DNA from 4 places in the Hydrogenophaga sp. NH-16 genome. Region 2 is predicted to be linked to each of the others. Evidence: predicted binding sites of a transcription regulator. Region 2 holds the regulator's gene; each other region holds the start of a gene.
What was found. The regulator sigma-54, encoded in region 2, starts transcription at its own class of promoters, with help from an activator protein. The targets are predictions, from matches to a motif close to TGGCANGNAANCTGCTTT.
Positions count from the first base shown of each region.

Region 1: a site for sigma-54 is predicted at 1,643-1,660, ahead of DD542_RS12220 (P-II family nitrogen regulator). Genes of this name have one in related genera too.
Region 3: a site for sigma-54 is predicted at 1,001-1,018, ahead of nirB (nitrite reductase large subunit NirB). Genes of this name have one in related genera too.
Region 4: a site for sigma-54 is predicted at 1,769-1,786, ahead of DD542_RS16330 (PQQ-dependent methanol/ethanol family dehydrogenase). Genes of this name have one in related genera too.

Region 1 covers NZ_CP029344.1:2,509,850-2,513,053, reverse strand. Annotated here, with positions in the region: gene DD542_RS12225 (YifB family Mg chelatase-like AAA ATPase) at 1-1,464, opposite strand, end outside; gene DD542_RS12220 (P-II family nitrogen regulator) at 1,742-2,080, shown strand; gene amt (ammonium transporter) at 2,112-3,204, shown strand, end outside.
Region 2 covers NZ_CP029344.1:4,511,636-4,514,839, forward strand. Annotated here, with positions in the region: gene lptA (lipopolysaccharide transport periplasmic protein LptA) at 1-238, shown strand, start outside; gene lptB (LPS export ABC transporter ATP-binding protein) at 274-1,023, shown strand; gene DD542_RS21730 (RNA polymerase factor sigma-54) at 1,036-2,655, shown strand; gene DD542_RS21735 (THUMP domain-containing protein) at 2,652-3,204, shown strand, end outside.
Region 3 covers NZ_CP029344.1:2,061,910-2,065,113, reverse strand. Annotated here, with positions in the region: gene DD542_RS10015 (type IV pili methyl-accepting chemotaxis transducer N-terminal domain-containing protein) at 1-897, opposite strand, end outside; gene nirB (nitrite reductase large subunit NirB) at 1,257-3,204, shown strand, end outside.
Region 4 covers NZ_CP029344.1:3,390,925-3,394,128, forward strand. Annotated here, with positions in the region: gene DD542_RS16320 (quinoprotein dehydrogenase-associated SoxYZ-like carrier) at 1-633, shown strand, start outside; gene DD542_RS16325 (quinoprotein relay system zinc metallohydrolase 1) at 630-1,628, shown strand; gene DD542_RS16330 (PQQ-dependent methanol/ethanol family dehydrogenase) at 1,926-3,204, shown strand, end outside.

The DNA.
Region 1 (3,204 bases), 2.0 Mb from region 2:
GGTGCGCGCCACGCGCAGGGCGCGGTGGGTGCTGCGCGCGCTCCAGCCCAGGCGGGCCGCCGCCGTGTGCAGGAACTTGAGCGCGGTGGGTTCGGCCATCGCATGCCGGTCCAGCGCCTGGCCCGACAGCGCCTGGTTGCTCTGGCCCTGGCGCGCCTGCGCCCGCTGCCGGGCGGTGGCCACGCGTTCGCGCACGGTGGCGCTGGGTTCGCCGGCCGGGCTGTGCAGCAGGTCGTGCGGGGGCAGGGCGGGCACCTCGATGTGCAGGTCGATGCGGTCCAGCAGCGGGCCGGAGAGGCGCCCCTGGTAACGCGCGACCTGGTCCGGCGTGTCGCGGCAGGGCTGGCTCGGGTGGCCCAGAAAGCCGCAGGGGCAGGGGTTCATGGCGGCCACCAGCTGGAAACGCGCCGGGAACTCGCTCTGCATCGCCGCGCGCGAGATGCGGATGTGGCCGCTTTCCAGCGGCTCGCGCAGGGCTTCGAGGGCGGCGCGCGGGAATTCGGGCAGTTCGTCGAGGAACAGCACGCCGTGGTGGGCCAGCGAGATCTCGCCGGGCCGGGGCGGTGAGCCGCCGCCCACCAGGGCCACGGCGCTGGCGCTGTGGTGCGGTGCGCAGGTGGGTCGCAGGCCCCAGGCCTCCAGCCGGAAGCGCCCGGCCAGCGAGGCGACCGCGGCCGACTCCAGCGCCTCGGTGGTGTCCATGGGCGGCAGCAGGCCGGCAAAACGCTGCGCCAGCATGCTCTTGCCCGAGCCGGGTGGGCCGACCATCAGCAGCGAGTGGCCGCCCGCCGCGGCGATCTCCAGCGCCCGGCGCGCGCCCGCCTGGCCCTTGACGTCGGCCAGGTCGGCGTAGGTATCGCTGGCCGATACCGGCGTGGGCGACAGACGCGCCCAGCCCGTGTCGTCGGGCGGTGCATCGCCGGTGCCCGCGGCCCCTTCGGGCAGGAACTGCGCCACCACGTCCAGCAGGTGGCGGGCCCGGCACACCTGGGCCTGCGGCACCAGCGCCGCCTCTTCGGCGCTGCCGGGCGGCAGCACCAGCCGTGTGGTCGCGCCCGCGGAACCGTCCCGGTGCAGCGCCAGGCTCATGGCCAGCGCGCCGCGCACCGGGCGCAGCTCGCCGCCCAGCGAAAGCTCGCCCGCGAACTCCCAGCCGGCCAGCTTCGCGCCGTCGATCTGGCCCGCCGCGGCCAGGATGCCCAGCGCGATCGGCAAGTCGAAGCGACCCGAGTCCTTGGGCAGATCGGCCGGCGCCAGGTTCACTGTGATGCGCTTGTTGCTGGGGAATTCAAGCCCGGCGTTGGCAATCGCCGAGCGCACGCGTTCGCGCGCTTCTTTCACTTCCGTGTCGACCAGACCCACCAGCGTGAAGCTGGGCAGACCGTTGGCCAGGTGCACCTCCACCTGCACCGGCCGCGCCTCCAGCCCGATCAGCGCGCGGCTGTGCACCAATGACAAACCCATCCGGTCCTCCATCCCTGTTTCGGTGCATGACCGGCTGGACACCGGCATGCACGTGTTTGGTGCGGCTCTATGGCCGCGGCGCGGGGATCATGTCATGCCCACGGGGTGGGTCGCAGCCCCCGTCGGGAGGACGTTTTCCCTCGGGGCGGCCGCCTCGGGAGCGGGGTGGGTGAGCAGCTGGCACGGTCCCTGCTTCTGGCTGTAAGCGATTGCATCAACCCGTGGTGTCACCCGGCCCCGCCCCGACACCGTCCCACCCTAGAAGAGGTAACACAGCATGAAAATGGTTTCCGCCATCATCAAGCCGTTCAAGCTGGACGAAGTGCGCGAAGCGCTCTCCGGCATGGGCGTGCAGGGCATCACCGTGACCGAAGTCAAGGGCTTTGGCCGCCAGAAGGGGCACACCGAGCTCTACCGCGGCGCCGAGTACGTCGTCGACTTCCTGCCCAAGGTCAAGATCGAAGCCGCCGTCGACGACGCCCTGGTCGACCGCGTGATCGAAGCCATCGAAGGCGCCGCCCGCACCGGCAAGATCGGCGACGGCAAGATCTTCGTCTCCCCCCTCGAACAGGTGGTTCGCATCCGCACCGGCGAGACCGGCAAGGAAGCCCTCTGATCCCCGCACCCGTATCAGAAAGAGCACCCAAATGAAAAAACTGATCGCTTCCCTGCTCCTGGGGGCAGGCCTTATGTTCGGCGGGTTCTCCGCCATGGCCCAGGACGCCGCCAAGCCGGCCGATGCACCGGCCGCCACCGCACCCGCCGCCGATGCCGCGGCTGCTCCCGCAGCGGCCCCTGCTGCCGACGCTGCAGCACCCGCTGCCGCCGAGGCCGCACCGGCTGCGGCAGAAGCTGCGCCCGCCGAAGCCGTGAAGGAAACGGTGGACAAGGGCGACGTGACCTGGATGATGATCTCCACCATCCTCGTGCTGCTGATGGTCGTGCCCGGCCTGGCCCTGTTCTACGGCGGCCTGGTGCGCAGCAAGAACATGCTGTCCGTGCTGATGCAGGTCATGGTCGTGTTCTCGCTGATCGCCGTGCTGTGGGCCGTCTACGGCTACAGCGTCGCCTTCGGCGGCGAGGGCCTGATCTACGGCAACTTCGACAAGCTGTTCCTCAAGGGTGTCACCGCCGATTCGCTGGCGGCCACCTTCACGGCCGGCGTGATGATCCCCGAGTTCATCTTCATCGCCTTCCAGTGCACCTTCGCGGGCATCACCTGCGCGCTGATCGTCGGCTCCTTCGCCGAGCGCATCAAGTTCGGTTCCGTGCTGCTGTTCTGCGCCATCTGGTTCACCTTCAGCTACCTGCCGATCGCCCACATGGTCTGGGGCGCGGGCGGCTACCTGTTCGACAAGGGCGCGCTGGACTTCGCCGGCGGCACCGTGGTGCACATCAATGCCGCCATGGCCGGCCTGGTGGGTGCCTATGTCCTGGGCAAGCGCATCGGCTACGGCAAGGAAGCCATGGCCCCGCACAGCCTGACCCTGACCATGGTCGGCGCCTCGCTGCTGTGGGTGGGCTGGTTCGGTTTCAACGCCGGCTCCAACCTGGAAGCCAACGGTGGCACCACCCTGGCCTTCATCAACACCCTGATGGCCACCGCCGCCGCCGTGCTGGCCTGGTGCGTGGGTGAAGCGCTGACCAAGGGCAAGGCCTCGATGCTGGGCGCCGCCTCCGGTGCCGTCTCCGGCCTGGTGGCCATCACCCCGGCCTGCGGCACCGTTGGTGTCATGGGCG
Region 2 (3,204 bases):
CTACCGCGGCACCCTGCTCAACGACCAGAGCGTGGGCAGCGAGATCCTCTACAACAGCCTGACCGAGGTGTTCACGGTCAAGGGTGGGGACACCAGCAAGACCGCTGCCAACCCCACCGGCCGCGTGCGCGCCATGCTCACGCCGATCCCGGAAGAGGAGAAGAACGGCCCCGCCGCCCCGGCGACCGATCCGGCCACGCTGCGTCCCAGCGGCAAGATCACCGAGCCCAAGAAGTGACGGAGACCGTCGCCAGCGCCAGTCCGTCGGGCGGCATGCCGTCGCACAGCCGTCTGGAGGTCCGGGGACTCAAGAAGTCCTATGGCAGCCGCAAGGTGGTCAAGGACGTGTCCCTGTCGGTGGACAAGGGCGAGGTGGTGGGACTGCTGGGTCCCAACGGCGCCGGCAAGACCACGTCGTTCTACATGATCGTCGGCCTGCTGCGGGCCGATGGTGGCGAGATCCTGCTGGACGGTCACCGCATCGAGTCCCTGCCCATCCACCGCCGTGCCCGGCTGGGGCTGGGCTACCTGCCGCAGGAAGCCTCGATCTTCCGCAAGCTCACGGTGGCGCAGAACGTGCGCGCCGTGCTGGAGCTGCAGCAGGACGCGAACGGCCAGCCGCTGTCCGCGCGCGAGATCGATGCCCGGCTGGACGAGCTGCTCAAGGAGCTGCGCGTCGACCACCTGCGCGATTCGCCCGCGCCCGCCCTCTCGGGCGGTGAGCGCCGTCGCGTGGAGATCGCCCGCGCGCTGGCCACCCGGCCGCGGTTCATCCTGCTGGACGAGCCCTTCGCCGGCATCGACCCGATCGCGGTGCTGGAGATCCAGCACATCATCAGTTTCCTCAAGTCGCGCGGCATCGGTGTGCTGATCACCGACCACAACGTGCGCGAAACCCTGGGCATCTGCGACCACGCCTACATCATCAGCGACGGTCATGTGCTGGCCAGCGGTACCACCGCCGAGATCATCGAAAACGCCGAGGTGCGCCGCGTCTACCTGGGCGAGAACTTCCGCATGTGACGGAATGAGCCGATGAAGCAAGGTCTGTCGCTGCGGGTGTCGCAGCACCTCGCGCTCACGCCGCAATTGCAGCAGTCGATCCGCCTGTTGCAGCTGTCCACGTTGGAGATGGCTCAGGAAGTCGAGCAGATGCTCGACGAGAACCCGTTCCTGGAACGGGGCGAGGAAGTGGCCGATCGCGAAGATTTCGGCGTGCAGACCGCGGACGCACCGGTGGTCGCCGGCGAGCAGCTGGAAGAAGCGGCGCAGCCGGTGGTCGAGCTGCGCAGCGCCGAACCGGACACCCGCACCACCCAGGCCGACAGCGCAGACAGCGCCAGCGACGAGGTCGAGAGCCGGCTGGACGGCGCCGCGCCGGTCGAAGAAAGCTGGGAAGGCGACGGCACCGTCGAGATGGCGCCCGACGACAGCGAATGGGGCGGCGATGCACCCGCGCGCAACAGCGGTTCCGGTGGGGACGACGACGACACCGCCACGGCCGCCGACCTGGCCCGTGTGCCGGTCAGCCTGCAGGACCAGCTGCACGAGCAGGCGCGCTGCCTGCGCCTGTCGGACGAGGACAGCGCGGCGCTGTTTTTCCTGATCGAGTCGCTCAACGACGACGGGTATCTGGAGGACAGCCTGCACGAGCTGGCGCGCGCCTGCTGGCGCCTGACCGCGGGCCGGCCGGCCGACGAAGAGCCGCGCTTCGACGAAGTCGAGGCCATTGAGCAGCGCCTGGGCATGGCCCTGCAGTGGCTGCAGCAGATGGAGCCCACGGGCGTGGGCGCGCGCGACCTGGGCGAGTGCCTGCGGCTGCAGATCATGGAGCTGCGCAACACGCCCGCCGCCCGCACGGCGCTGGCGATCTGCGAGCAGCCGCTGGAGCTGATGGCCAAGCGCGACATCAAGCGCCTGTGTGCGGCCACCGGGCACGACGACGAGACCGTGCGCGCCGCGCTGGCGCTGATCGCCCGCCTGGAGCCCAAGCCGGGCCGGCGCTTCGTCGACGTCGAGCGCAACGTCGTGGTGCCCGACGTGATCGTCACCCGCGCCGGTCGCGGTTTCAAGGTCTCGCTCAACGCCGAGGTGATGCCGCGCCTGCGCGTGCACGATGTCTATGCCAACGCCCTGCGGGGGCGGCGCGAGGCCGGCGGCGAAGCGGGCCACGCGGCCATGCAGCAGCGGCTGCAGGAAGCGCGCTGGTTCATCAAGAACATCCAGCAGCGCTTCGACACCATCCTGCGCGTCTCCAGCGCCATCGTCGAGCGCCAGCGCAACTTCTTCATGCACGGCGAACTGGCCATGCGCCCGCTGGTGCTGCGCGAGATCGCCGACGAGCTGGGCCTGCACGAGTCGACCATCAGCCGCGTGACCACGGCCAAGTACATGGCCACGCCGTTCGGCACCTACGAGCTCAAGTACTTTTTCGGCTCCAGCCTGGGAACCGAGACCGGCGGCAATGCGTCGAGCACGGCGGTGCGCGCCCTGCTCAAGCAGTTCATCGCGTCCGAAGAGCCGACCAAGCCGCTGTCCGACAACCAGCTCTCGGACCTGCTCAAGGAGCAGGGCATCGAGTGCGCGCGCCGCACGGTCGCGAAATACCGCGAGGCGCTGCGCATCGCGCCGGCGAACCTGAGAAAAGCGCTTTGAACCAATTGAATCTTTTCCTCCCCTGCGCCGCCGGCGTGGAGGACTACCTCGCCGCCGAAGTCACGCGCATCACGGGCGAGACCGCGGTGCAGAAGTCGCGCGCCGGTGTGGCGCTGCTGGCGTCCTGGCGCGACGCGCTCAAGCTCAACCTGCACTGCCGGCTCGCGCAGCGCGTGCTGGTGCAGCTCTGGCACGGTGGCTACCGCAGCGAGAACGACCTGTACGCGGCCGCCAGCGAGGTCGCCTGGGAAATCTGGTTCACGCCGCAGCAGACCATCAAGGTCGAGGTCACGGCGCAGCACAGCCCGCTCAAGAGCCTGAACTTCGCGGCGCTCAAGATCAAGGACGCAGTCTGCGACCGCTTCCGCGACAAGCGCGGCGAGCGCCCCAGCGTCAACACCACCTGGCCCGACGTGCGGCTCTACGCCCACCTGACCACCGACACGGTGAGCCTCTACATCGACACCTCGGGCGAGCCGCTGTTCAAGCGCGGCTGGCGCGAGGACAAAGGCGACGCGCCGCTGAAGGAAACGCTGGCCGCGGCCATGA
Region 3 (3,204 bases), 2.4 Mb from region 2:
ATGCTGCAGGCTGGCGGTCAGGCGCTCGGCGTCCCGCAGCAGGCGGTCGGCCAGCTCGTCCACCCGGGGCACCTGCGCCGGGGTGGGCTTGCCCTTGAGCGAGGCCTTCAGCGCCTGCCAGGTGGCGCCCAGCAGGCCCAGCAGGTCGCCGAAGCTGGGTTGCGACAGGCCCTTGCCCAGCCAGGCCAGGTTGGCGTCCACCCGCTGGATCGACTCGTCCAGCAGGGCCTGCTGCTGGCGCGACTGCACGTCGGCCAGCCGCAGCAGGTGCAGCTTCACCAGGCGCTGCGAGAACATGCGCAGCTGGCCCGCGCGGTTGACGGCCTCGGCGAAATGGGCCGACTGGATGATCTGTTCCGACACCTGGCCCAGGCGCTGGTTGGTGTGCATGGAGGCGGTGCGCAGGATCTGGAAGGCGTCGTCGTCGGTCAGCGCGCGCGCCCGCATGAGGATGCCCTTGGCGCGCTCGACCAGCTTGCGCTCCTCGAAGCGCTGCGACACGTCGCGCAACTGTTCCAGCAGGGCCTGTTCGCGCTCGAAACGCGCCTGCGCCAGCTGCATCAGTGGCCGCAGGCGCGCCGCCCCGTAACCGTTCACCACCCAGGCGTGCACGCCGGCGCCCGTGGCGCGCTCGATGTGGGCGGCGTCGGGATCGGACGTGAACAGCAGCACCGGCCGGGGCAGCACCTCCGCCAGCGTCTGCGTGGCCTTGAACAGGGCGTCATCGGGGCGCGTGACCTCGCCAACCACCAGATCTGGTGCGTGCTGCACGGCGGCCTGCACCAGTTTGCTGCAGTCCTCGACGGTGGCCAGCACCTGGCACCCCGCGGCCGACAGGTCGTCCTGCAACGGCAGAAGGGCCCGGGAACCGGGGCGAAGAAGCAGCACGGAAGTCATATGAATCAAGCACTTGTGATCAGTGAGCGCCCTGCCCGCTGTGGCCGGAACCGGCGCGGCGCCAGGGGTGCGGCAAAGGCCCGCGAATGGGGCGCCGATCATATGGCACACCTCTTGCATTGAACAGGCCAGACGTGACGACGCGTCCCACCCCGACCGCAGCGTCGGGGCCTGCCCACAACGACGTGTGCAGCGACTGAAACGGTGCTGGCCCTGTGCCTGCGCCACCCCGGCAGACCTGCCGGGTTTCGAACATTCCCTACCCCTGAGTTCCGGCCCACCCGCCGCTGTGCGATCGCCCGCGTGCGTCCGCCGGAGCCAGCCACAACCCCCGTGATCTTCAGACAGGAGTCGCCGCAATGAAAAAGATGAAACTCGTGATGGTGGGCAACGGCATGGCCGGTGTGCGCACGCTCGAAGAGCTGCTGAAGATCGCACCCGAGTTCTACGACATCACCGTTTTCGGTGCCGAGCCGCACCCCAACTACAACCGCATCCTGCTCTCGCCCGTGCTGGCGGGCGAACAGACCATCGACGAGATCATCCTCAACGACTGGTCCTGGTACACCGACAACGGCATCACGCTGCACGCGGGCCACAAGGTGACCGAGGTGGACCGCGTCAGGCGCGTGGTGCACTCGGTGGGCCCCAACGGCGAGCAGGTCTCGGCCGAGTACGACCGACTGATCATGGCCACCGGCTCCAACCCCTTCATCCTGCCGATCCCCGGCAAGGACCTGCAGGGCGTGCTGGCCTACCGCGACATCGCCGATACGCAGGCCATGATCGACGCCGCCGCCACCTACAAGCACGCGGTCGTCATCGGCGGCGGCCTGCTGGGCCTGGAAGCGGCCAACGGCCTGATGAAGCGCGGCATGACGGTCAGCGTGGTGCACGTGGCGCCCTGGCTGATGGAGCGCCAGCTGGACGACGTGGCGGGCAAGCTGCTGCAGAAGTCGCTGGAGGAGCGCGGCATGCAGTTCCTGATCGGCGCGCAGACGCAGGAGCTGGTGGGCGGTGACGATGGCCGCGTGAAAGCCATCCGTTTCAAGGACGGCACCGAGGTGCCGGCCGACCTGGTGGTGATGGCCGTGGGCATCCGCCCCAACACCGCGCTGGCCGAAAGCATGCGCCTGCACGTCAACCGCGGCATCGTGGTCAGCGACACGATGCAGACCGTGACCGACCCGCGCATCTACGCGGTGGGTGAGTGCGCGGCGCACCGCGGCATCGCCTACGGCCTGGTGGCGCCGCTGTTCGAGCAGGGCAAGGTGCTGGCCACGCACCTGGCCGAGTTCGGCATCGGCCGCTACACCGGCTCGCTCACCTCCACCAAGCTCAAGGTCACGGGCATCGACCTGTTCTCCGCCGGCGAGTTCATGGGCGGCGACGGCACGGAAGAGATCGTGATGAGCGACCCCTTCGGCGGCGTCTACAAGAAGCTGGTGATCAAGGACGACAAGCTGGTCGGCGCCTGCCTGTATGGCGACACGGTGGACGGCAGCTGGTACTTCAAGCTGCTGCGCGAAGGCCGCACGGTCGGCGACATCCGGGACAGGCTGATGTTCGGCGAGTCCAACATCGGCGACACCGGCCACCAGGGCCATAACAAGGCCGCGGCCATGGCCGACAGCGACGAGGTCTGCGGCTGCAACGGCGTGACCAAGGGCGCCATCTGCAAGGCCATCAAAGAGAAAGGCCTGTTCACACTGGACGAGGTGAAGAAGCACACCAAGGCCAGCGCCAGCTGCGGCTCCTGCACCGGTCTGGTGGAGCAGATCCTGATGTTCACGGCCGGCGGCGACTACTCGGCCACGCCGAAGAAAAAGGCCATCTGCGGCTGCACCGAGCACAGCCACCAGGACGTGCGCGACGCGATCCGCAACGACAAGCTGCTGACCATCGCCGACACCTTCAGCGCCCTGGGCTGGAAGACGCCCAACGGCTGCGCCACCTGCCGCCCGGCCATCAACTACTACCTCATCAGCACCTGGCCCAAGCAGGCCAAGGACGACCCGCAGAGCCGCTTCATCAACGAGCGCTCGCACGCCAACATCCAGAAGGACGGCACCTATTCGGTGATCCCGCGCATGTGGGGCGGCGAGACCACGGCCGACGAACTGCGCCGCATCGCCGACGCGGTGGACAAGTACAAGATCCCGACCGTGAAGGTCACCGGCGGCCAGCGCATCGACCTGCTGGGCGTGAAGAAGGAAGACCTGGTCAACGTCTGGAAAGACATCGGCATGCCCAGTGGCCACGCCTACGCCAAGGCGCTGCGCACGGTGAAAACCTGCGTGGGCAGCG
Region 4 (3,204 bases), 1.1 Mb from region 2:
GACGCGGTGATCGTCAAGGGGCCTGCCTTCGCCGACGACGCGATGAACGTGCCGCTGCTGGTGGATGCGCGGGCGCTATCCGCGGTCGGCGGTGGGGTGGTGCGCATCAAGGTGTCGGTGGACCGCAACCCGGTGCGCCAGGTGCTGGACTTCGAACCGCTGCGCGCACTGCCCATGCTGGCCTTCCGCATCCGTATGGAGCAGGCCTCGCCGGTGCGCGCCTTCGTGCAGACCAAAGACGGCCAGTGGCACGTGGGCAGCACCTGGGTGCAGGCGGCGGGCGGCGGCTGCACGGTGCCGGGCATCACACGGGCCGACGGTTCCTGGAGCAAGACCCTGGGCCAGGTGCAGGCGCGCTTCTTCAACAACGTGATCGAGGGCAGCCGCCGCCTGCGGCTGCGCGTGATGCACCCGATGGACACCGGTCTGGTGGCGGGCATCCCGGCCTTCTACATCGAGCAGATGGAGCTGCAGGACCCGGGCGGCCAGCCCTGGTGGCGGCTGGCGCTGCACGAACCGGTGTCCGAGAACCCGCTGATCACCTTCGAGCTGCCGCCCGTTTCGCCGCCGGCCTTCCGCCTGCTCGGCCGCGACAACAACGGCAACCGCATCGACGCCGAGGTGAGGGCATGAGGCGCCTGGGCGTGGCCGCGCTGTGGGCACTGTTGGCAACCGCGGCCTTGGCGCAGCCGGTGGCCGTGCCACCGTTTGCCTCCAAGCCCGACATGGCCCGCTCGGACTACGACCTCAAGCCGCGCCAGATTGCCCCGGGCTCCTGGGTGATCGAGGGTGAGGTGGCCGACTTCTCGCGCGCCAACGGCTGCAACATCATCAACACCGCCTTCATCGACACCGGCGACGGCGTGGTGGTGATCAACACCGGGCCGTCGCGGCTGTACGGCGAGCAGCAGCGGCGGGCCATCGAGCGACTGACCAAAGCCCCGGTGCGCAAGGTGCTGCAGCTGAATCTGCACCCCGACTATTTCTTCGGCCACCAGGCCTGGGCCGACCGGCCCACCGAAGCGCTGGCCGGCACCATTGCCGGCGCGCGCGCCGAGGGCGGCGCCTACGCCGACAACCTGTACCGGCTCTGTGGCGACTGGATGCGCGGCACCGAGTCCACGCCCTCGCGCGAGGCCATCGACCCCAAGAACCTGCCGCAGACACTGTCACTCGGAGCGCACAAGCTGGAGCTGATGCGCCTGCACGGCCACACCGCCGACGACCTGGTGGTGCTGGACACCACCACCGGTGTGCTCTTTGCGGGCGGCCTGGTGTTCACCGAGCGCGTGCCGACCACGCCGCACGCCGACTTCGCCGCGTGGCTGGCCAGCCTGGACACGCTGGAGCAACTGCTGGCCACTGGCAAGGCCAAAACCGTGGTGCCCAGCCACGGCCCGGTGCACGAGGGGCTGGCCGGCCTGCGCCAGACGCGCGACTGGCTGCAGTGGCTCACGAACCTGATGCAGACCTCGGCCGAGCGCGGCCTGGACCTGGGCGAGGTGCTGCGCACGCCGGTGCCCGAGCGCTTTGCGAAGTGGGCCGCACAGCCCGCGGAACTGCAGCGCTCGCTGACCCAGTGGTACCCGCGCTACGAGCAGCGCGTGCTGGCTGCGCCGGCCAGGTGACACATTTTTGAACAGTGTCACAGAGGTGTCCCGGCCACTGTGGCACGGTTGGCGCAGCTGATGCCTTCGAGGACCGCTCCCGGGGCCTCCAGCGCGCTCAAACGTCGGTGTAAACCCTAGGCCTTTCGGGGCCGGCCCGCTGGCACGGATGTTGCCCTTTGCTGTCTGTGATGTGTACGCCAGGCACCGGAGGGTCGGAGCCACGAGCGGTCCGGCGGCACCCACCACAGAAAAGCCATCAACCCTCGAACGAGCAGGAGACCCACAGTGAAACGCACCCTACTGAGCCTTTTGGTCATGGCCGCCACGGCCCACGTCAGCGCCCAGGGCGTGACCGACGCCATGATCGCCAACGACGCCGCGACGCCCGACAACGTTCTGAGCTGGGGCCTGGGCACGCAAGGCCAGCGCCACTCCACCCTGACGGGCATCAACGCCAAGAACATCAACAAGCTGGTCCCGGTGTGGTCCATGTCCTTCGGCGGCGAGAAGCAGCGCGGCCAGCAAAGCCAGCCGCTGGTCCACAACGGCAAGATGTTCGTGACCGCGTCCTACTCGCGCATCTACGCGGTGGACAGCAAGACCGGCAAGAAGCTCTGGAAGTACGAGCATCGCCTGCCCGAGGGCATCATGCCCTGCTGCGACGTGATCAACCGCGGCGCCGCCCTGTACGACAACCTGGTGATCTTCGGCACGCTGGACGCCCAGCTCGTGGCCCTGGACCAGGACACCGGCAAGGTGGTGTGGCGCGAGAAGATCGACGACTACTCTGCGGGCTACAGCTACACCGCTGCGCCCCTGATCGCCGAAGGCCTGCTGATGACCGGCGTGTCCGGCGGTGAGTTCGGTGTGGTCGGCCGCGTGGAAGCGCGCGACCCCAAGACCGGCAAGATGGTCTGGACGCGCCCGGTGGTCGAAGGCCACATGGGCTACAAGGACGGCAAGGAAAACGGCATCACCGGCACCACCAACGCCACCTGGCCCGGCGAGACCTGGAAGACTGGCGGCGCGGCCACCTGGCTGGGCGGTACCTACGACCCCAAGACCAAGCTGGCCTATTTCGGCACCGGCAACCCCGGCCCCTGGAACAGCCATGTGCGCAAGGGTGACAACCTGTACTCCGCGTCGACCGTTGCCATCGACGTGCAAAGCGGCCAGATCAAGTGGCACTACCAGTCCACGCCCAACGACGGCTGGGACTACGACGGCGTGAACGAGTTCGTGACCTTCGACATGGACGGCAAGCGCGTCGGTGCCAAGGCCGACCGCAACGGCTTTTTCTACGTGAACGACGCCGAAACCGGCAAGCTGCTCAACGCCTTCCCCTTCGTGAAGAAGGTGACCTGGGCCACCGGCATCGACCTCAAGACCGGCCGTCCGAACTACGACCCGGCCAACCGTCCTGGGGACCCGACGGCCGCCGGCGGCGACGGTGCCAAGGGCAAGTCGGTGTTCTCGGCCCCCGGCTTCCTGGGTGGCAAGAACCAGATGCCGATGGCCTACAGCCCCAAGACCGGTCTGTTCTACGTGCCCACCAACGAATGGGGCATGGAGATCTGGAACGAGCCCATCACCT